One region of the Tessaracoccus sp. ZS01 genome, then DNA from elsewhere that is predicted to be linked to it. Evidence: riboswitches for the same ligand, from Rfam matches in the RefSeq annotation. Region 1 holds a riboswitch; the other holds the start of a gene.
The links. A riboswitch is a leader RNA that binds a small molecule or an ion and turns the genes downstream of it on or off. The one in region 1 is predicted to bind cobalamin.

Region 1 (10,402 bases):
GCCACGGCGGACCAGCTCACGTCGCGGGCCAGCACCGTGTCGACGCCCTCCTTGGCCAGCCACATCGCCACGGACCCGTTGCCGCAGCCCCAGTCCAGGACGGTGTCGGCCTCGAGCGGGGCGTGGTCGCCGCCGCCCGCCAGCGCCATGAGCAGCAGGCGGGTGCCGGGGTCCACCTTCGTGCCGCCGAACGTCGCCCCGTAGGCGGCGACTGCGTAGCCCAGGTCTTCATGCTGGCGCACCTTCGGCCAGTCGGATTCCAGGCCCTGCGGCCCCCAGGCGCGCAGCACCCGCGACTTCGAGCGGCCCAGCGAGGCCGCCACGGCCACGAAGTGCTTGGCGAGCACCTCGTTCATCGTGTGGTTCATGTGCCGGATGCGCGCACCGCCCAGGTACGTCACGTCCGGGGCGCCCTGCACCACAGCGGCGTGGTGGTCCAGCGCCGAGAGGCTCTTGGGGAGGCGGGCCAGCGCCAGGTCGACGCCGCCGAGGTCGTCGGGGTTGGCCACCAGGTACTCCGGGGCCACCGACGCGGCGTCGCGCCAGTCGTCGCAGAAGACCCGAACGTCGTCGGCGATGGTGAGCGCGTCCTCCACGAGCGCGGGCGCGTCCATGATGGCTATCGCTCCCGCCTCCTTGGGGGCCTCGTCCCAGATCAGGTCGTCCACGGCGTCTCTCATGTGTTCACCCTAGACTCACCGGCGTGATTCTTCATCTGGTGCGGCACGGGCAGTCCGCCTGGAACCTGGAGCGCCGGCTCCAGGGCCAGACCCCCGACGTGCCGCTGACCGAGCAGGGTCATGCCGAGGCCGCGACAGTCGCCGAACTGCTCGCCGGCAGGCCGGTCTCCGCCATCTGGTCCTCGGACCAGGTGCGCGCGCTGCAGACCGCCGACGCCGTGTCCCGCGCGCTGGGCGTGCCCGTCCAGGCGACACCGGCGCTCCGCGAGCAGGGCCTCGGCCGGCTCGAGGGGCTCAGCTACGACGACCTCATCGAGGAGCCGGTGCCCGACGGCGTCCACATCTCGGAGGTGCGCTGGGGCGGCGGCGAATCGGTGCGCGACGTGCATGAGCGCCTCACGATCTTCATGGCGGGGCTGCCGGACGTCGACGGCGAGGTGGTGCTCGTCTCACACGGCGACACGCTGCGGATCCTGCTCGCAGTGCTCGACGGCCGGGACCACCGCAGCGTCGAATGGCACGAGTTCGGCAACGGCGAGGTCCGCACCCACAACCTGGCCCGATAGCCTTCCCCCGTGATCTCCAGAGCTCTCGGCCTCGCTCTCGGCGTGCTCGCCGACCAGATCGTCGGCGACCCCCGACGCCACCACCCGGTGGCCTGGTTCGGCTCCTTCGCCGCCCGCGCCGAAGGCCCCCTCTACGACGACGCCGTCGCCGCCGGGGCGGTCTACACGACGGCGACGGTGGCGCCCGTCGTGGCGCTGGGGGTCGCGGCCGAGCGGCTCACCCGCCGGCACCCCGTGCTCCACACCGCCGCCACGGCGCTCGCCACCTGGGCCGTGCTCGGCGCCCGCAGCCTCGCCCGGGAGGGCGACACGATGGCCGACAGCCTGGAGATCGGCGACCTCGCCCGCGCCCGTGCGCAGCTGCCCAACCTCTGCGGCCGCGACGCCGCCCAGCTCGACGCGCCGGAACTGGCCCGCGCCACCGTCGAATCCATGGCGGAGAACACGGCGGATTCGGCCGTGGCCTCGCTGTTCTGGGGAGCCCTGTTGGGCATCCCCGGCCTACTGGCGCACCGGGCGGTCAACACGCTCGACGCCATGGTGGGGCGCCGCGACGAGCGCTACGGCCGTTTCGGCACGGCGTCGGCGAAGCTGGACGACGCCTTGGACCTCCTGCCGGCACGCCTCACCGGGGTGCTGGGTGCGGCGCTCGCTCCCGCGGTCGGCGGCTCGGCCCGGCGCGCCTGGGCCATCACGCTGCGCGACGCGGGCAACCATCCCTCGCCCAACGGCGGCTGGTGCGAGGCCGCCTGGGCCGGCGCCCTCGGCGTGCAGTTGGGCGGGCGCAACGTGTACGCCAGCCGCGTGGAGGAGCGGGGGCTGCTCGGCGACGGGCCCCGACCCGGCGCGTGTGAGGTGCGCAAGGCGGCGCAGCTGGTCACGCTCGTGACCGGCGCGGCGACGGCTCTGGCGGCGGGGTTCGCCCTGCTGAGGAGGGGACGGCGATGAGTTTCCTGGTGGCGGGCACGTCGTCGGATGCGGGGAAGTCGCTGATCACCGCCGGGCTGTGCCGCGCGGCGCGGCGACGCGGCCTCGACGTGGTGCCGTTCAAGGCCCAGAACATGAGCAACAACTCCATGGTGGTGGCCGACGGCGAGATCGGCCGCGCGCAGTACCTGCAGGCCATCGCGGCCGGGGTCACGCCGTCGACCGCGATGAATCCAGTGCTGCTGAAGCCGGGCAGCGACCGGCGCGCGCACGTCATCCTCCGCGGCCAACCAGCGGGCGAACTGCGGGCCGGCGAATACGCCACCGGACGGCGGCTCTTGGCGCAAGCCGCGCACGACGCGTACCGCGAGCTCGCGGCCCGGCACGACCTGGTGATCTGCGAGGGCGCCGGTTCCCCGGCCGAGATCAACCTCCGTGAGGGCGACTACACCAACATGGGCCTGGCCAGGGCCTTCAACCTGCCCGTGTTGCTCGTCGGCGACATCGACCGCGGCGGCGTGCTCGCCTCCATCTACGGCACCTGGGCCCTGCTCGACTCCGAGGACCGGGCGCTGCTGGCCGGCTACCTCATCAACAAGTTCCGCGGCGACCAGGCCGTCCTGGACCCCGGGCTGGAAGAACTCACCCGCCGGTGCGGCCTTCGCAACTTCGGCGTGGTGCCGTGGCTGCCGGGCATGTGGGTGGACGGCGAGGACGCCTTGGAGGTCGCCCGGTGGCGCGGCGAGGAGAAGGCCGACGGCGGGCTCAGCGTCGCCGTGATCCGGATGCCGCGCATCTCCAACGCGACGGACGTGGACGCCCTGGCTGCGGAGCCGGGGGTGCACGTGAGCGTGACGACGAATCCCGCAGAGGTGGCCGCGGCGGACCTGGCTGTGCTGCCGGGGTCGCGGGCCACGCTGCACGACCTGGCGTGGCTGCGCGAGACCGGCCTGGCCGAGGCGGTGACCGCGAGGGCGGCGGGCGGGCGGCCGGTGCTGGGGATCTGCGGTGGGTTCCAGATGCTGGCCCGCACCATCGTCGACCCGGTCGAGAGCGGCGACGACACCCCCGTGCCGGGCCTGGGGCTACTGCCGGTGGACGTGCGGTTCGAGGCGGAGAAGGTGCTGGGCCGGCCGAAGGGTCAGTGGCGCGGGATTCCAGTGGAGGGCTACGAGATCCACCACGGCCGCATGCGCCCCTCGCCCGGGGGCGAGGAGTTCCTCGGCGGCGTCCGCGTCGGGCAGACGTGGGGCACCATGTGGCACGGCGCGCTGGAGTCAGACGACTTTCGCCGGGCCTGGCTCGCCGTCGTGGCCCAGGCCGCGGGGCGTGACTGGACGCCGTCGGCCGCGCCCGGGTTCGCGCAGCGGCGCGAAATGATGCTCGAAGCGGTGGCCGACGCGCTGGAGGAACACGCGGACGTGGAGCGCATCCTGTCGTTCGGCTGACCCCGCCGTCGGCGCCGGAAGGGGGTCTGCGAGGATGACTGCCAACGCGCAGAGCGTCAGAGGAACCCGGTGTGAATCCGGGGCGGTCCCGCCACTGTGAGCCCTAACGGGTGAGTCAGGAACTCTGTCTGCGCGGCCACTTTGTCCGGGCGAGCGAACCCACAGGAGGCCACGGTGTCCACCGTCCCCACCCCTGCCCCACGACGTCTGATCGGCGTCGGTGTCGGCCCAGGAGATCCCACTCTCACCACCATCAAAGCTGCGCTGGCGCTGAGGGCGGCCGACGTCGTCCTCGTCCCCGCGACGGAGGCCTCCGGCGACGGTCCGGGCCGGGCTGAGCTGATCGTCGCGGAGGTCGCGCCCGACGCGCGGATCCGGCGCATCCCGTTCTCCATGGCGGACCGAAGCGGCGTCTCGGACCGGCGGAAGGAGGCGTGGCTGACCTCCGCGTCGGCCGCGCTGGAGGAATTCGACGGCGGGGCCCAGCGCGTGGCCTTCGCCACCGTCGGCGATCCGTCGGTGTACTCGACGTTCTCGTACCTGGCGGCGCACGTCGTGGAGTCGCGGCAGGGCGTCGAGGTGGAGGTGATTCCCGGGATCACAGCGATGCAGGCCCTGGCCGCGGAGTCGAAGACGCCGCTCGTGGAGGGGCAGGAGATCCTGGCGCTGGTGCCGGTCACCGTCGGCCTCGACCGGGTGCGGGAGTTGTTGGGAGCCGCAGACACCGTGGTCGCCTACAAGGGTGGCCGGAAGCTGCCCGAACTGGTGCGCGTGCTCCGGGATGAGGGGCGCGACGCCGTGCTGGGCGTCAACGTGTCCCTCGAGGGGCAGCGGCTCGTGGCGCTGGACGACCTGACCGACGACGAACGGGCGCCCTACTTCTCCACCGTGCTGAGCGCCCCGCGCCGCACGGGGACGGGCGGTGCGCTGTGAGCGGCAAGGTGGTGTTCGTCGGCGCCGGTCCGGGCGCCGCTGATCTCATCACGCTGCGCGGGGCGCGCGTGATAGGGGAGGCCGACATCGTCATCTGGGCGTCCTCGCTGGTGCATCCCGACATCGTCGCGGGCGTGAAACCGGGGGCCGAGGTCATCGATTCCGCTTCCGCCTCGCTGGAGGACATCGCGCCCCTCTACGAGCGGGCCCGCGACGAGGGGCTCACCGTCGCCAGGGTGCACACCGGCGACCCCTCCCTCTACGGCGCCACCGCGGAGCAGCGCGACCTGATCCGCGAGCTGGGGCTCGACTTCGAATCCGTGCCCGGCATCTCCGCCTTCTCGGCCGCGGCCGCGCGCATGGAGGTGGAGATCACGGTGCCGGAGGTGTCGCAGTCGCTGATCCTCACCAGGCTGGAGGGCGGCCGCACGCCGATGCCCCAGAAGGAGACCGTGCGCTCGTTCGCCGCGCACGGCGCCACCATGGCGCTGTACCTGTCCGCGGCGCGCAACAAGGTGCTGCAGGACGAGCTCCTGGCGGGCGGCTACCCGCCGGGGACCCCGTGCATCGTCGGGTACCGCGTGACCTGGCCCGACGAGATGCTGCTGCGCTGCACCCTCGACGAACTCTCGGCGACGATGCGCGAGCACAAGCTGTGGAAGCACACCGTCGTCCTGGTGGGCCCGGCGCTGGCTGAAGGACCGCTCAGTACCCGGTCGCATCTCTACCATCCCGGGTTCCGGCACGAGTACCGCGCGGCCGAACCTCAGGCGCAGGCAGACCTGCGCGCCCACGGCACGCGGGGCGTCACGGAGGAACTGTCATGATCCACGTCCACGGTTACCTGGGGCAGCTCGCCCCGGAGACGGTTGCGCTGGCCGAGCGGGCGGCGCTGGTGGTGGGCGGCCGGCGGCACCTGGAGGCCTTGGGGGTGGAGGAGCCGCGCCGGGTGGTGCTCGGCGCGCTGACCCCGGCGCTGGAGCGGCTGCGCTCCCTGCCGGACGGCGCCGACGCGCTGGTGATCGCCAGCGGCGACCCCGGCTTCCACGGCATCGTGCGCCGGCTCCGTGCCGACGGCTTCGAGCTCTCGGTGCGGCCGGCGGTGAGTTCCGTGGCGGCCGCCTTCGCCGCCGTCGCGCTGCCCTGGGATGACGCCGTCGTGGTCTCCGCCCACGGGCGCCCCATCGACGACGCCGTGGCCGCGGCGCGCAGGCACCCGAAGGTCGCGGTGCTCACCGGGCCGGGTACCGGCCTGCGCGAGATCGCGGCTGCGCTCGCCCCTGCCGAGGGGGTGCGTTTCGTCGTCGCCGAACGGCTGGGGGAGGCCGACGAACGGGTGCGCTGGTTCTCGCCCGAGGAGGCGCTGACGGCAGAAGTGGCGGAGCCCAACGTCGTGATCATCCTCGACGGCCCGGGCCTCCGCCCTTCGACCGGCTCAGGGAACGTGATCGGTCAGGTCACCAACTCGGCGGCGGCCCGGCGGCACGCCGACGCCATCGACGGCGTCGTCGGACCCACGCTCCGCTTCGACGGCCCGGCCCGCGAAGGGCTGGCATCCGCCTGGCAGCGGTGCGATCTCATCGTCAGCCACCTCGCCCTGGGAGCGACCTCGCGCATCATCGCGCCGTTGCTGCGGAACAAGAAGACCGACCCCGCCGTGGTCGTCGTTGACGAGGCCGGCCGGTTCGCCGTCCCGCTGGTGGGCGGGCATGCGGGCGGCGCCAACGACCTCGCCCGGCGGATCGCCGAGGCCACAGGCGCCACGCCGGTGCTGACCACCGCCACCGACGCGCTGAACATCCCCGCCCTGGACACCCTGGGCTGGGCCTACTCCGGCGACGTCGCGGCCGTCACCCGGGCCATCATCGACGGCGGGCCGGTGCTCGTGGAGAAGCGGCAGCCGTGGCCGCTGCCGCCGCTGCCGGCCAACGTGTCAGAGAACGCCGAACGCCCCGTCGCCCGCATCCTCGTCACGGACCACACGCTGGTTGAGACTGAAAGAGTCCCCACCGTCGTGTTGCATCCCCCCAGCCTCGTGGTGGGCATGGGCTGCAACAAGGGCACCTCCGCCGAGCACCTCCGCGGGCTCCTCGAGGCGACCCTCGCTGAGCACAACCTGGCCCTCGAGTCGGTGACCGCGCTCACCACCATCGACGCCAAGGCCGGCGAGCTCGGGCTGATCCAGCTCGCCCATCAGTTGGGCGTCAAGCTCCTCGACTACCCAGCCGCGGAACTGGCCGTCTTCGACGTGCCGACGCCCAGCCAGTACGCGCTGGAGCACGTCGGCACACCGTCGGTCTCGGAGGCCTCTGTGATGGCGCGCGGCGCCGACCTCATCGTGCCCAAGCAGAAGACCCAGGACGCCACGTGCGCCGTCGGCCGTATCCCCGCGCGGGGGCGGCTCAGCGTCGTGGGGCTCGGCCCCGGGGTCCGCGACCTCCTCACGCCCCGCGCGAAGCAGCGTCTCCAGCAGGCCACCTACGTCGTCGGGTACGCCCCGTACGTCAAGCAGATCCGCGACCTCATCCGCCCCGGCGCCCGCATCATGGCCACGAAGATGGGCACCGAGGAGGAGCGCACGGCCTCGGCGATCGACGCGGCCCGGGCCGGCGAGAACGTCGCCCTGGTCTGCGGCGGCGACCCGGCGATCTATGCGATGGCCAGCCCCGTGCTGGAGCAGGGCACCGACGGCGTGGACGTCGACGTCGTGCCCGGCGTGACCGCCTCGCTCGCGGTCTCCGCCATCCTCGGCGCGCCGCTGGGCCACGACCATGCCACCATCTCGTTGTCCGACCTGCACACCCCCTGGGAGTCCATTGAGCGGCGCCTCCACGGCGCCTCCGTCGGCGACTTCGTCACGGTCCTCTACAACCCGCGCTCCCGCAAGCGTGTGGCGCATCTCCCGCGGGCCCTGGAGATCCTCGGCGAGCACCGCCCGGCCGACACCCCGGTGGCGGTGGTGCAGCAGGCGGAGCGACCTCGGCAGAAGGTCATCCTGAGTACGCTGGCGGAGTTCCGGCCCGAGTGGGTGGACATGAATTCCCTTGTCGTGGTGGGCTCGTCGTCGACGAAGTACGTCACGTCCGGCGGGGGGCGCCAGCTGATGGTCACCCCGCGGGACTACACCTGGATGGATCCGGCGGTTCCAGAGGGGCAGGGAATACACCGGACAGGGTCGGTGGTTCTGGAGGAGCAGGGCACCGTGAACGAGCTGCAGGCTCACCAAGGACCGGCGCCCGAACTACACCCCAAGGACAACGCATGAGGACCCCCCTGTTGATCGCGGCCCACGGCACGCGGCTCGAAGCGGGAGTGGAGGCGTGCCTGGAACTCGCCCAGTTGGTGCGCGAAAGGGTGCCAGGCGTGCCGGTCAGCGTGGGGTTCGTCGAACTCACTGAGCCGTCCATCACCGCAGCCCTCACCCAGGCACTGGAGCAGCATGGGCCGCGCGCCGTCGTCGTCCCGCTGATGCTGGGCACCGGCGGGCACGTGCGCTCCGATATCCCGGAGTTCATTGCGGAGGCTCGCTCGGCGGTGCCCTCAGCGCACGTGGATTACGCGGCGCATCTGGGCCCGCATCCGCGCCTGATGGAGGCCGTCGAGGGCCGGCTCCACGCGGCCCGCGGCGATTGGGCCCCTGCCGAGACCAGCGTCGTGTTCGTGGGCCGTGGCGCCCTGGTGCCGGACGCGAACGCCGATCACGTGCGCCTGGCTCGCATGCTGCTGGAGCGGGGGGAGTGGGCCGACGTCGAACCGGCGTTCATCCAGGTCACCCGCCCGTCGCTGCCCACCGCCCTGGATCGTTCGTACGCGGCGGGGGCACGCCGCATCGTGGTGATGGGGCACTGGCTGTTCCCCGGCATGCTCAGCACCTGGACGCAGCGGCAGACCGACGAATGGGCCGCCGCCCACCCAGATGCCGAGGTGCGGGTGGCCGACGTGATCGGGGCGTGCGCTGAACTGGCCGACGTGGTGGTGGAGCGCTACCTGGAGATGCTGCCGGAGGCGCCGCCGCATGGGTCGCCCACCTATCTGGCGGGGCTGTTGCTGCGCAACCGAGACGTGCTGGTGCTGGGCGGCGGCAAGGTCGCGGAGCGCCGTGTGCCACGGCTGCTGGAGGCCGGGGCGCGGCTGAGGGTGGTGGCGCCCCATCTGACGCCCGCGCTGCGGGCGCTCGCTGAGGAGGGCCGGTTCGAATGGATCCGGCGGGCGTTCCTCGATTCCGACCTGGGCGACGCCTGGTACATCCTCGCCGCCACCGATGACCCGACGGCGAACCGCGCCGCCTCCCAGATGGCCGAGGCGCACCACCGGTTCTGCGTGCGGGCCGACGACGCACGGGCCGGCACCGCGTGGACGCCGGCAACGGCGGACGCCCACGGGCTGACGGTCGCGGTGATCGGCAACCGGGACCCGCGCCTGTCCCGCGCGGTCCGCGACGCGGTGGTTGCCATCGTCGCGGACCCCGACTCCTGAGCGTCGTGTCCTGAGCCAGCCCCACCTCAGCGGGCGGGTTGCCAGACTACGGCGGTGCGGGCGATGAGTTCCTCGAGCCGGTTGAAGTCAGGGGGCTCGGGTTGGTCCGGGCAGGGTGGTGCCTTGGCTGACGGGGTGAGTTCGCGCAGCAGGTGCCTGCGGTGTTGCCTGGGTCTGCGGGCTGGGTCGATGTGTCGGGGTGGGGTGAACCACGGCTTTCCGGTGTCCGGGTCGAGGTGGACCTGCCACTGTGATTCGGTTGATTGTTGTGGGTCTGGTTCGATGAGCCGGTGGTGGTGCGGACACAAAAGCACCGCATTGCCTAGACAGCTGGTTCCGCCTGCCCACCAGGGGACGATGTGGTGCGCCTCACACGAGGCAGGTCTGGCGGTGCAGCCGGGAAACGCGCAGCCTCCGTCGCGCAGTGCGAGGGCGGTGCGGATCCCGGCGGGGAACAGGCGGTGTTTGCGGCCCACGTCCAAGGGTTGGGATTTGGTGCCGAGGACGACGGGGATCAGATCTGCGTCGCAGGCCAAATGTCTGGCGTCGGCGGCGGATAGTCCGCCCTGGCCGTGGCCGCCGAGGACGTCGACGCGTCCCAGCCCGGTGAGCAGGGTGTCGTAGTTGACGGTGATGTGGACCTGGGGCCGGTCTCCGCCGTGGGCGGGGAGCTTCCCGGTGGCGGCTGCGGTCTGGACCAGGATCATCAACGCGTCCGCGCGCCGCACAGCCGGATCCGACGGCTCATCCGAGTCGCGGTACGAGGATGCCGGCGGCGTCACCGCGTCCAGTTGGGCGGCGAGCAGTTCTACCTGGGCGGTGGGGAGCTTGCCGCTGAACCGCGACGACCCGTGATGGTCCGGGGTGATGATCAGGAACCGGCTGCGGTGGGCGGCGCGGTCTTGCGCGTCGAGCCTCTTCTTGTCCTCGGCTTCGGCGCCGTCGGGGTCGATCACCCGGAACACGTGACTGGCCAGCTCCCGCAACTCGTCCGGGCCGAGGTTGCGAACCTCGGCCAGCACCGATTCCTGGCACTTCACCAACTCTGCACGCGTCACAACGTTGGGGAGCTTCCGTAGCCCGGAGACGATCGCTTCGGCCTGCGCCAACGAGATCTCCCCGTCGTTCAACGCCGCGGCGATCAGCGGGAACCGCTCCCCGAGATCCATCGCGAGCTTCAGCGAAGCGGTGGCCTGACCGGTGGTGGTGCGCACGGATTGGCGGACCTCTTCGACGACTCCGTCGGCGGCGGAGAGGCGGGCCTCATGGAGGAGGTGGAGTCGCAGACCGGCCAGTTGCGCCTCGGCCTCGGTGACGGTGTGCACCATGTGGGCCAACCGTTCTGCGGCCGGTGAATCAGTTAGGAGTGAGC
Region 2 (10,402 bases), on a different contig from region 1:
GTCACGAGGACGAGGTCACGGGCATCGAAGGCTCGACCCGCATGGAGGCCAAGCGGCAGCGCCGCAAGGAGTCCCGCGCCGCAGGCCGTCGCCGCGCACCCATCCTCAGCGAGGCCGAGTTCCTGGCCCGCCGCGAACAGGTGGACCGCAAGCTCGTGATCCGCCAGTCGGAGGACTACACGCAGCTGGCCGTCGTCGAGGACGGCATCCTCGTGGAGCACTACGTGGACAAGGCCTCGGCCGCGTCGCTCATCGGCAACGTCTACGTCGGCAAGGTCCAGAACGTCCTGCCCAGCATGGAGGCCGCGTTCATCGACATCGGCCGTGGCCGCAACGCCGTGCTCTACGCCGGCGAGGTGGACTGGGACGCCTTCCAGGTCAGCGGCGAGAACCGCAAGGTCGAGAACGTCCTGAAGTCCGGCCAGTCCGTTCTGGTGCAGGTCACCAAGGACCCGGTCGGAGCGAAGGGTGCGCGCCTCACCGGCCACATCTCCCTGCCGGGCCGCTACATCGTGTACTCACCGGGTGGCCACCTCTCCGGCATCTCGCGCAAGCTGCCGGACACCGAGCGCAACCGCCTGCGCGGCATCCTCAGCTCGCTGATCTCCGACAACGAGTCGGTCATCGTGCGCACCGCCGCCGAGGGCATTCCGGAGGACGAGCTCGTCCGCGACGTGAACCGCCTGAAGGCGCAGTGGGAGGTCATCGAGAAGGCGTCCAAGAAGGGCAGTGCCCCGCAGGCGCTGTACTCGGAGCCGGACCTGACCCTGCGGATCGTGCGTGACCTCTTCACCGAAGACTTCGGCCAGCTCATCGTCCAGGGCGACGGTGGCCCGGAGGACTCCTACGACGCCATCGCGGCCTACGTGTCACACGTGGCCCCGCACCTGGCTGAGCGCCTCGAGCGCTTCGAGGTGGGGGATGACGGCAAGGACATCTTCGCGAAGTTCAAGATCGACGAGCAGATCGCCAAGGCGCTCGATCGCAAGGTGTTCCTCCCATCCGGTGGTTCGCTCGTCATCGACCGCACCGAGGCCATGACTGTCATCGACGTGAACACCGGCCGCTTCACCGGCGCCGGGGGCAACCTCGAGGCCACGGTCACCAGCAACAACCTGGAGGCTGCGGAAGAGATCGTGCGCCAACTCCGGCTGCGTGACCTGGGCGGCATGATCGTCATCGACTTCATCGACATGGTGTTGCCCAGCAACCGCGACCTCCTGCTGCGCAGGCTCGTCGAGTGCCTGAGCCGTGACCGGACGCGGCACCAGGTCTCGGAGGTCACCAGCCTGGGTCTGGTGCAGCTCACGCGCAAGCGCATCGGCACCGGCCTGCAGGAAGCCTTCACCGAGCCGTGCGAGCATTGCGACGGCGCCGGGTACCACCGCTTCGAAGAGCCGGTGGATTCGCAGGCGCCGTCCGACGGTGGCGAGCGCAAGGGTGGCAGCGGGCGCCGACGCGGTGGCCGCGGCCGCTGATCAGGCCATGAGGGGGCGGGTGACGATGTGTCACCCGCCCCTTTCGCATTCCCAATATATGGTGTTTACATCCGTGTGATTCACCAGATATGGTTGCGGCAACGCAAGGTTCCGCCAACCGCAGGGTTGTCGGCTAAGAGGGAATCCGGTGCAAATCCGGAACTGTCCCGCAGCGGTAAGTGAGAACGACCGCCGTCATCAGCACTGGGTGATCCCCGGGAAGCGACGGCCAGTAGGTGGCTCAGGAGTCCGAAGACCTGCCTGCGTGGCCCCGCATCCGCGGGGTCCGGTTCGAGAGCCGCGTGGAAACGGCCCGTACGCAGGATCGTGTTTCGCGCATTCTCGAACTCCCCATCGAGTGCGAGGAAACACCCATGTCCATCCGTGTGCGCAAACGTGACGGCTCCCTGGTCCCCTACGACGGCGCCGAAGTCGCCGCCTCCATCTCCGACGCCGCCCGGGGCCTCGACGACGACCTCACGCGGGCCGTCCAGCTCCGCTCCGAGGTGGAGATCACCCTCTTCGACCAGATCACCACCGAAGAACTCGACGAGGCCGTCATCCAGGTGGCGCTGGCCAACGTCAAGGACGACCCGGCCTTCGACACCATCGCCGCCAGATTGCTGGTCAAGCACATCTACAAGCTGGTCTTCGGTGACACCCACGACCTGTTCGGCCACGGCGGCCCGGAGACCATCCGCCAACTCCACGTGGCCCACTTCGCCCCGACGATCGCCAAGGCTGTCGGGAGCGGGCTGCTCGATGCCCGGCTCGCCGAGCTGTTCGATCTGGAGGCGCTGGCTCTCGCCCTGCGCCCCGAGCGCGACGACCTCCTGCGCCACATCGGGGTGACCACCATGCGCAACCGCTACCTGCTGGCCGGTGAGCACCGTCGCCCGCTCGAGGTGCCGCAGTTCTTCTGGATGCGCGTGGCGATGGGGCTCAGCCTGAACGAGGCCGACCCCACTGCGGTGGCGCTGGAGCTGTACGAGGCGATGAGCAGGCTGCGCTACCTCGCGGCCGGCTCCACCCTGGCCAATGCCGGCACCAGCTACGCACAGCTGTCCAACTGTTTCGTGATGCAGATGGAGGACGAGATCGAGCACATCGGCAAGTCCGTGCGCGACGTGATGTGGCTGACGAAGGGCACCGGCGGCATCGGGTTGTCGGTGTCGAAGCTGCGCTGCGAGGGGTCCCCGATCCGGTCCAACCAGACGACCTCCACCGGCCCCATCCCGTTCATGCACACCATCGACTCGACGCTGCGGGCGGTGTCGCGCGGCGGGAAGAAGTTCGGTGCGCTGTGCTTCTACATGGAGAACTGGCACCTCGACTTTCCCCAGTTCCTCGACCTGAAGCAGAACTCGGGGGACCCGTACCGCCGCGTCCGCACCGCCAACACCGCCGTGTGGATCAGTGACGAGTTCATGAAGCGGGTGGCCGACGACGCCGACTGGTACCTGTTCGACCCGCTGGACACGCCGGACCTCGTCGAGCTCTACGGTGCCGCGTTCTCCGCCCGCTACGGCCAGTACGTCGCGATGGCTGAGGCGGGCGAGCTGCGCCGTTTCCGGAAGATCGGGGCGCGGGAGCAGTACCGCCAGATCCTGGTGACCCTGCAGACGACCTCGCACCCGTGGCTCACGTGGAAGGACACCATCAACACCCGCGCGCTGAACAACAACACCGGCACCATCCACCTGTCCAACCTCTGCACCGAAATCTGCCTGCCGCAGGACGTCGACAACATCGCGGTGTGCAACCTGGCGTCGGTGAACCTCGCCCGGCACCTCGTCGGGCTCGGGTTCGACTGGGACAGGCTGGCTGCCACCGTGCGCACGGCGGTGCGACAACTGGACAACCTGGTCGATATCACCATCTCGTCGGTGGGCGAGGCAGAGCGCGCCAACCGCGACAACCGTGCCGTCGGTCTGGGCGTGATGGGCTTCACCGATGTGCTCGAGAAGCTGGGCCACGCCTACGACTCGGAGGCCGCCTATGAGCTCATCGACGAGGTGATGGAGTTCATCAGCTGGCATGCGATCGACGCCTCCTGTGACCTGTCCCGCGAGCGCGGCCCCTACCGCAATTTCGTGGGCTCCCGCTGGTCCCAGGGGTGGGTACCCATCGACTCGCTCGACGCCCTCGAGGAGGACCGGGGCGTGCGCGTCACCGTGGACCGGACGCAACGCATGGACTGGCACGCGCTGCGGGCCAAGGTCCGCGGGGGCATCCGCAACGCCACGTTGCTGGCGATCGCGCCCACCGCCTCCATCGGGCTGGTCGCCGGTACCACTCCCGGCATCGATCCCCAGTTCTCGCAGTTGTTCAGCCGGGCCACGTCGTCCGGCAAGTTCCTGGAGGTCAACCGCAACCTCGTGGACGACCTCAAGGCCCTGGGCCTGTGGGAGGAGGTGCGCGACGACCTCCTACGCAGTCAGGGCGACCTCAGCGTGCTGCCCACGGTGCCGGCCCACCTGAAGGCCACCTACCGGACGAGCTTCCAGGTGGACCCCGCAGCCTACGTGCAGGTGGCGGCCCGCGCGCAGAAGTGGATCGACCAGGCCATCAGCCGCAACATCTACCTCGCGGACCGCGACGTGGCGACCATGGAGGACCTCTACCAACTCGCCTGGCGGATGGGTGTGAAGACCACCTACTACCTGCACATGATGCCGCGCCACACCGCGGAGCAGAGCACGGTCAGGATCAACAAGGCGGCTGAACTGACCGGCGCTGGGGGAGCGCCGCGACGGGGCTTCGGTGCCGCCCGCCCGGTGGCTGCGGCGGTGGCGGTGGCCCGGCCCGCCGTCGAGATCGACATCGTCGACGGGGCCGCCTGCCCCGTCGACCCCCAGGAGCGCCTCCAGTGCGATTCCTGCCAGTGACGACCCCACTCCCACGAAGGACACACCCATGAGCATCCTCGGCGCCGGCATCCAGGACGGGCTCCTGTTGAAACCCGTCACCTATCCCTGGGCCTACGACCTGTACAACCAGGCCGTGGCCAACACCTGGTTCCCCAACGAGATCCAGTTGGGGGAGGACCTGGCCGACTTCCACCGCATGAGCGACGACGAGCGCCATGCCCTGACCCATCTGATGAGCTACTTCAACCCCAACGAACTCCTGGTGAACAAGGCGCTCGCGTTCGGCGTCTACCCCTACGTCAACGCGGCCGAGGCGCATCTCTACCTTGCCAAGCAGATGTGGGAGGAGGCCAACCACTGCATGGCGTTCGAGTACGTCCTGGAGACGTTTCCCGTCGACAGGGAGGCGGCCTACGAGTCGCATGTGAGCGTGCCGTCGATGGCCGCCAAGGAGGAGTTCGAGGTGCGCTACATCCGGCGCATGACGCAGGACACCCTCGACATCTCGACGGTGGCCGGCAAGCAGGATTTCGTCCGCAACCTGGTGGCCTACAACGTGATCCTCGAGGGCATCTGGTTCTATTCCGGGTTCATGGTGGCCCTGTCGTTCAGGCAGCGCAACCTGCTGCGCAACTTCGGCTCGCTGATCGACTGGATCGTGCGCGACGAGTCGCTCCACCTCAAGTTCGGCATCAATCTGATCCTGACCGTGCTCGAGGAGAACCCGGAGATCGCGACGGAGGAGTTCGCGGCCGAGATCCGGGAGATGATCCTGTCGGCAGTGGACCTGGAGGTCGCCTACAACCGAGACCTGCTCCCGCGCGGCATCCTGGGGCTGAACGCCGAACTGGTCAACGACTACGTGCGCTACCTCACGGATCGACGGTTGGAGGAGCTCGGCTTCGCGCCCGAGTATCATGTGCCCAACCCCGCAAAGTGGATGGCCACGGCCAACGACACCCTGCAGTTGGTGAACTTCTTCGAAGCCACCAACACGTCCTACGAGGTCAATGCGATGGCCACCGGACGGCAGAGCTGAACCGCTCCCCGGTTTGGCGAATCTGTCCGCAACGGGTTAGCATTGTGCGGTTGCCTTTTTGAAGGTACCCCTAACGAACCAACAAGGAGATTCCAGTGGCTGCCAAGTGTGAAGTTTGCGCCAAGGGACCCGGCTTCGGTCACAACAAGCCCTGGTCGAAGAAGAAGACCAACCGTCGCTGGAACCCGAACATTCAGCGCGTCCGCGCCACCGTCAATGGTGCCGCTATGCGCGTCAACGTCTGCACCTCCTGCCTGAAGGCCGGCAAGGTCGCGCGCTGAGCTGAGACAATCTGACAACCGGCGGTCCGCTGAGCGGGCCGCCGGTTCTCTATTGCCTCCGCCTGCCGGGCAGCCCGATGACGCGTGCCCACGCGGCCATCCACGCGGCGCCGGCCCCGGCTACCGCGGCGACGCTGAACATCGCCACCGGCAGGGACGCCGCTGCGAGCAGCCCCGAGATCAAGAGCGGCCCACCCAGCGCCCCGCCCTGGCTGAACATCGCCCAGATGCTCAGGAACTTCGCGCGCCCCCTCGCCGGTGAGAGGTCCGCGCCGATCGTCATGTTGATGCCCGCGCCCAGTCCGTTGCCGACGCTCATGACGACCACCGCCGCGATGAAGCCGAACGACGTGGGCCACAGCGCCGCAAGCGCGAAGCCGGAACCGTAGACGACCAGGCACACCACCAGGGTGAAGGCCCTGCCCATCGCGTCCTTGACGTAGCCGCCGGGCATCATCAACAGCAGTTCGATGCCGGAGCCCATCGCGACGAGGAACGAGATCTGCGCCTCGTTCCAGCCGAGGTGGACGCCCCACAGGGCGATGAGGATGGGCTGCGCGATGCGGGCCACAGTCAGGGTGGTCATCGCGATGCCGGCCAGGTTCACTGCCGCCCACCGCACGCCGACGGTGGCCTCGTCCTGCTGGTGCGCCGCCTTGTTGCGCTGGACCTGGGCATCGAAGTCGCGGTTGAGCCTCTTGATGTACAGCATGCCCGTGGCCACCACCGCCATGACGGCGCCCAGGACGAAGACCGACCACAGGGGGAGCCACAGCAGCAGGAGGGCTCCGCACAGCGGGCCCACGAGGTTGCCGGCCCTCATGGTGCCGCCCAGTGCCGTCATGGCGAGGCCACGCTGGGCCTCCGGGACCGTCTCCGCCAGCACCGCCTGGCGCGCCAGGTTCCACGCGACCGCGGCGGGCGTCTGCAATACGAGCGCGCCCACGAACAGCGCCAGGGAGAACGACGACGGGTAGGCCAGCGCCACCACGCTGAGGCCGAAGAGGACCGCCGAGGAGATCGTGGCCAGCGTCATGGCCCTCTTGTCGCCCACCTTGTCGATGACGGCCCCCACCGGCACGGTGACGATGAGCGCGACCGCGCCGAACAGTGCCATGGTGGCGCTGGCGAACGACTCCGAAGCGCCGAGCTGGAGCAGGGCCAACACCATGACGGGCAGCATGGCCCCCGCGCCGACCGCGAACAGGAAGGACGGCATGAGGACCGGCCAGAAGATCAGGCGGTACATGATGGCCGATCGTACTGTCCGCGGCGCTCGGTAGGGTTATGCGCATGTGGCGCACCACCCTCTACCGCGAACTGAACCGACGTCTCGGAGACGTGGTCGGTGGGCCCACGGCCAAGGAATTCGCCAAGCTGGGCATCCACACTGTCGACGACCTGCTGCGGCACGTGCCGCGCCGGTACCTGGCCGGCTCAGAGATGTCGGATTTCTCCGGCCTGCGCGTCGGCGAGGACGCGGCTCTGGTGGCCCAGGTGAAGGGGGCCGCCAAGGCCGAATCCAACGGCCAGTTCCGCGTCAACGCGGTCATCACCGACGGGCAGACGGATGTGGACGTCACGTTCTTCGCCCCGAGGGTGAAGAACAACTCGTCCTACGGGCGCGCCAGCAACATGGCGGACTGGTGGGTGAAGGAATTGCTCTCTGGAGACAGACGCGGCATCTTCATCGGCAGGGTCGGCGTCTTCCGTGACCAACTGCAGCTGACGCACCCGGAGTTCGTGATGCTGGACGGTGCCGCCGTGCGCAATCCCAAGACCGAGAAGCAGCAGAACCGCGCCGCCATGAGCCGTGCGGTGCAGCGCTCCACGCTGGTGGGCCTCTACCCGGCGCACGGCAAGCTGCCCACGTGGGTGATCGCGGAAGCCATCCAGATGGCACTGCCCGCCGTCGCCGGCGACACGCTGCCCCCGTGGGTGGTGCAGGAGGCCGGTGTGCTGCCGTTCCAGGAGGCTCTCACCGCCGTCCACGAGCCCACGGACAGGCAGCAGGCGGAGGTGGGCAAGGCGCGGCTCAAGTTCGACGAGGCCTTCGGCATCCAGTTGGCCATGGCCCACCGTCGCGCCCAGTACGCCGGGGAACTGGCCACACCCCGCCCCCGGCGGGTGGGTGGGCTGCTGGACGCGTTCGACGAGCGGCTGCCGTTCACGCTGACGAAGGGTCAGCTCGCCATCGGCGAGCAGGTCTTCGACGAACTGGCGCGCCCTGCCCCCATGAACCGCCTGCTGCAGGGCGAGGTGGGCTCAGGCAAGACGCTGGTGGCGCTGCGCGCCATGCTCGCGGTGGTGGATTCCGGCGGCCAGGCTGTACTGCTCGCCCCCACGGAGGTGCTCGCCAAGCAGCACTTCCAGACCATCACGCGCTTCATGGGAGACCTGGGCCAGGGCCGCTCCCTGGGTGCCCATCCCGACGCGACGGGCGTGGTGCTGCTCACCGGTTCCCGCTCGACGCAGGCCAAGAGGGAGGCCCTCAACGCCATTGTCACGGGCGAGGCGGGCATCGTCGTCGGCACGCACGCCCTGCTGTCGGATCCCGTCGAGTTCTTCGACCTGGGCCTGGTGGTGGTGGATGAACAGCACCGCTTCGGCGTCGAGCAGCGGGCGGCGCTGTCCGCCAAGGCGGAACACAAGCCGCACACCCTGGTGATGACCGCCACCCCCATCCCGCGTTCCATCGCCATGACGGTCTTCGGTGACCTCGAGACCAGCGAACTGCGCGAACGGCCCGCGGGACGCGCGGAGGTGCAGACAGTCTTCGTCGACACCCACCGCAGCCCCACCTGGGTCACGCGCGCCTGGGAGCGGGTGCGCGAGGAGGTCGGCCAGGGGCGCCAGGCCTTCGTCGTGTGCCCGGCGATCACGGCGAAAGAGGGGGAGGGGCTCACCGCCGTGGAGGAACTCGCTCCGCTGCTGGCCTCCGGGCCGCTCGAAGGCCTCCGGATCGGCGTCGTGCACGGCAAGCAACACGTGCAGGACCGCGATGCGGCGATGGCCGCGTTCGCGGCGGGCGACCTCGACGTGCTGGTGGCCACCACCGTCATCGAGGTGGGGGTGGACGTGCCCAACGCCACCGTCATGGTGATCATGGACGCAGACCGCTACGGCCTCTCCCAGCTGCATCAGCTCCGCGGCCGCATCGGCCGGGGCGGCCACGCGGGCCTGTGCCTACTGCTGGCGGCCATCGGCGACAACCTGGACGCCCACACGCGGCTCACCGCGCTGACCACCACCACAGACGGTTTCGAGCTGGCAGAACTGGATCTGCGGCTGCGCCGCGAGGGTGACGTGCTGGGCGCTGCCCAGTCCGGAGCCGGTTCGCTGAAGTTGTTGCGCGCGTTGGATGATGCGGAGGTCATCATGCGCGCCAGGAAACTGGCCGAGAAGGTCCTGGCGGACCCGCGGTCAGGCACAGACCCGTTGCTGGCAGACCTCATGGCCAAGGCCGAAGAGGTGGCCGCAGCCGAGTGGATGGAGAAGACGTGAGCAGGATCATCGCAGGCCGGGCGAAGGGCCGCCGTCTGGAGACGCCGAAGGGCGACAACACGCGGCCCACCACGGACCGCACCCGGGAGGGCCTGTTCTCCTCGCTGGTCAACTGGTTCGACACCGTGGACCACGACGCCTCGGAGCACCTCAGCGGATGCTCGGTCCTCGACCTGTTCGCGGGCTCGGGCGCCATCGGTCTCGAGGCCGCCAGCCGGGGGGCGCACCCCGTCGTGCTGGTGGAATCGGACAGGGCGACGGCGGGGCTGATCTCGGCCAACGCCCGAGCCATCCGGGTGGAGGCAGACGTGCGCACCGCCAAGGCCCAGACGTTCGTCGACGGCACGGACAGGTCATTCGACGTGGTCATCATGGACCCGCCCTACGGCTTGACCACCGAAGAGGTGGAGAAGCTGCTGGCCAGCCTCGCCCGGGGTGTCGTCGCCGAGCGGGGGCTCGTCGTGGTGGAGCGGTCCAAACGTGATCGGGCGCCCATCTGGCCACCGGCCTTCACGGAGACGTGGGAGAAGCGCTACGGCGAGACGGTGCTCTACTACGGCTCGGTCGACTGAGGCGTGCGGCCGGCCCGCTAGGGTTGCGGAATGAAGGTTCTGTGCCCCGGCTCGTTCGACCCCATCACGGTGGGGCACCTCGACATCATCCGCCGTGCGCAGGCACTGTTCGGGGAGGTGGTGGTGGCCATCGGCAACAACTCCTCGAAGAAGTACCTGTTCTCGTTCGACGAGCGGGTGTCGTTGGTCCAGGGAGCCACCACCGGCGTGGACGGGATCACCGTCGAGGCGATGGACGGGCTGCTCGTCGAGTTCTGCCGCGAGCGGGGGATCGGGGCAGTGGTCAAGGGCATCAGGTTCGGCGCAGATTTCGATTTCGAGCTGCAGCAGGCCCACATGAACTACGACATGGGGGCCCTCGACACCATTCTCCTGCCGGCCGCGCGTGACCACGTCACGATGTCGTCGACGATCATCCGGCAGGTCCACAACCTGGGCGGCGACGTCTCGAGGTACGTGCCCGCGAACGTGGCGGCGGCGCTCCGGGCCAGACGCGCACGGTGATTTGGCCCGAGCCTGGAGATTCGGTAGAGTTGGCAGTCGGTCATGACGAGGTCATGGACGGTTAGGCGAAGGGAATCCGACGTGTCACCGGTACAGCAGCACCCCGATCGTCGCTCACCCCTTGTTCTCGAGGTGCATGAGCTTGGTCGGAGCG

Region 2: another riboswitch for cobalamin. It lies ahead of C3E87_RS10340 (ribonucleoside-diphosphate reductase subunit alpha); the one in region 1 lies ahead of cobI (precorrin-2 C(20)-methyltransferase).

Annotation. Positions count from the first base shown of each region.
Region 1 covers NZ_PQFE01000005.1:15,171-25,572, reverse strand. The annotation lists gene C3E87_RS07180 (class I SAM-dependent methyltransferase) at 1-680, opposite strand, end outside; gene C3E87_RS07175 (histidine phosphatase family protein) at 704-1,246, shown strand; gene C3E87_RS07170 (cobalamin biosynthesis protein) at 1,256-2,194, shown strand; gene C3E87_RS07165 (cobyric acid synthase) at 2,191-3,621, shown strand; cobalamin riboswitch at 3,637-3,768, shown strand; gene cobI (precorrin-2 C(20)-methyltransferase) at 3,796-4,554, shown strand; gene cobM (precorrin-4 C(11)-methyltransferase) at 4,551-5,381, shown strand; gene cobJ (precorrin-3B C(17)-methyltransferase) at 5,378-7,819, shown strand; gene C3E87_RS07145 (CbiX/SirB N-terminal domain-containing protein) at 7,816-9,030, shown strand; gene C3E87_RS07140 (HNH endonuclease signature motif containing protein) at 9,057-10,402, opposite strand, start outside.
Region 2 covers NZ_PQFE01000010.1:82,871-93,272, reverse strand. The annotation lists gene C3E87_RS10345 (Rne/Rng family ribonuclease) at 1-1,478, shown strand, start outside; cobalamin riboswitch at 1,567-1,758, shown strand; gene C3E87_RS10340 (ribonucleoside-diphosphate reductase subunit alpha) at 1,853-4,366, shown strand; gene C3E87_RS10335 (ribonucleotide-diphosphate reductase subunit beta) at 4,395-5,387, shown strand; gene rpmB (50S ribosomal protein L28) at 5,483-5,668, shown strand; gene C3E87_RS10325 (MFS transporter) at 5,718-6,917, opposite strand; gene C3E87_RS10320 (ATP-dependent DNA helicase RecG) at 6,956-9,172, shown strand; gene rsmD (16S rRNA (guanine(966)-N(2))-methyltransferase RsmD) at 9,169-9,744, shown strand; gene coaD (pantetheine-phosphate adenylyltransferase) at 9,775-10,248, shown strand; gene C3E87_RS10305 (DUF177 domain-containing protein) at 10,330-10,402, shown strand, end outside.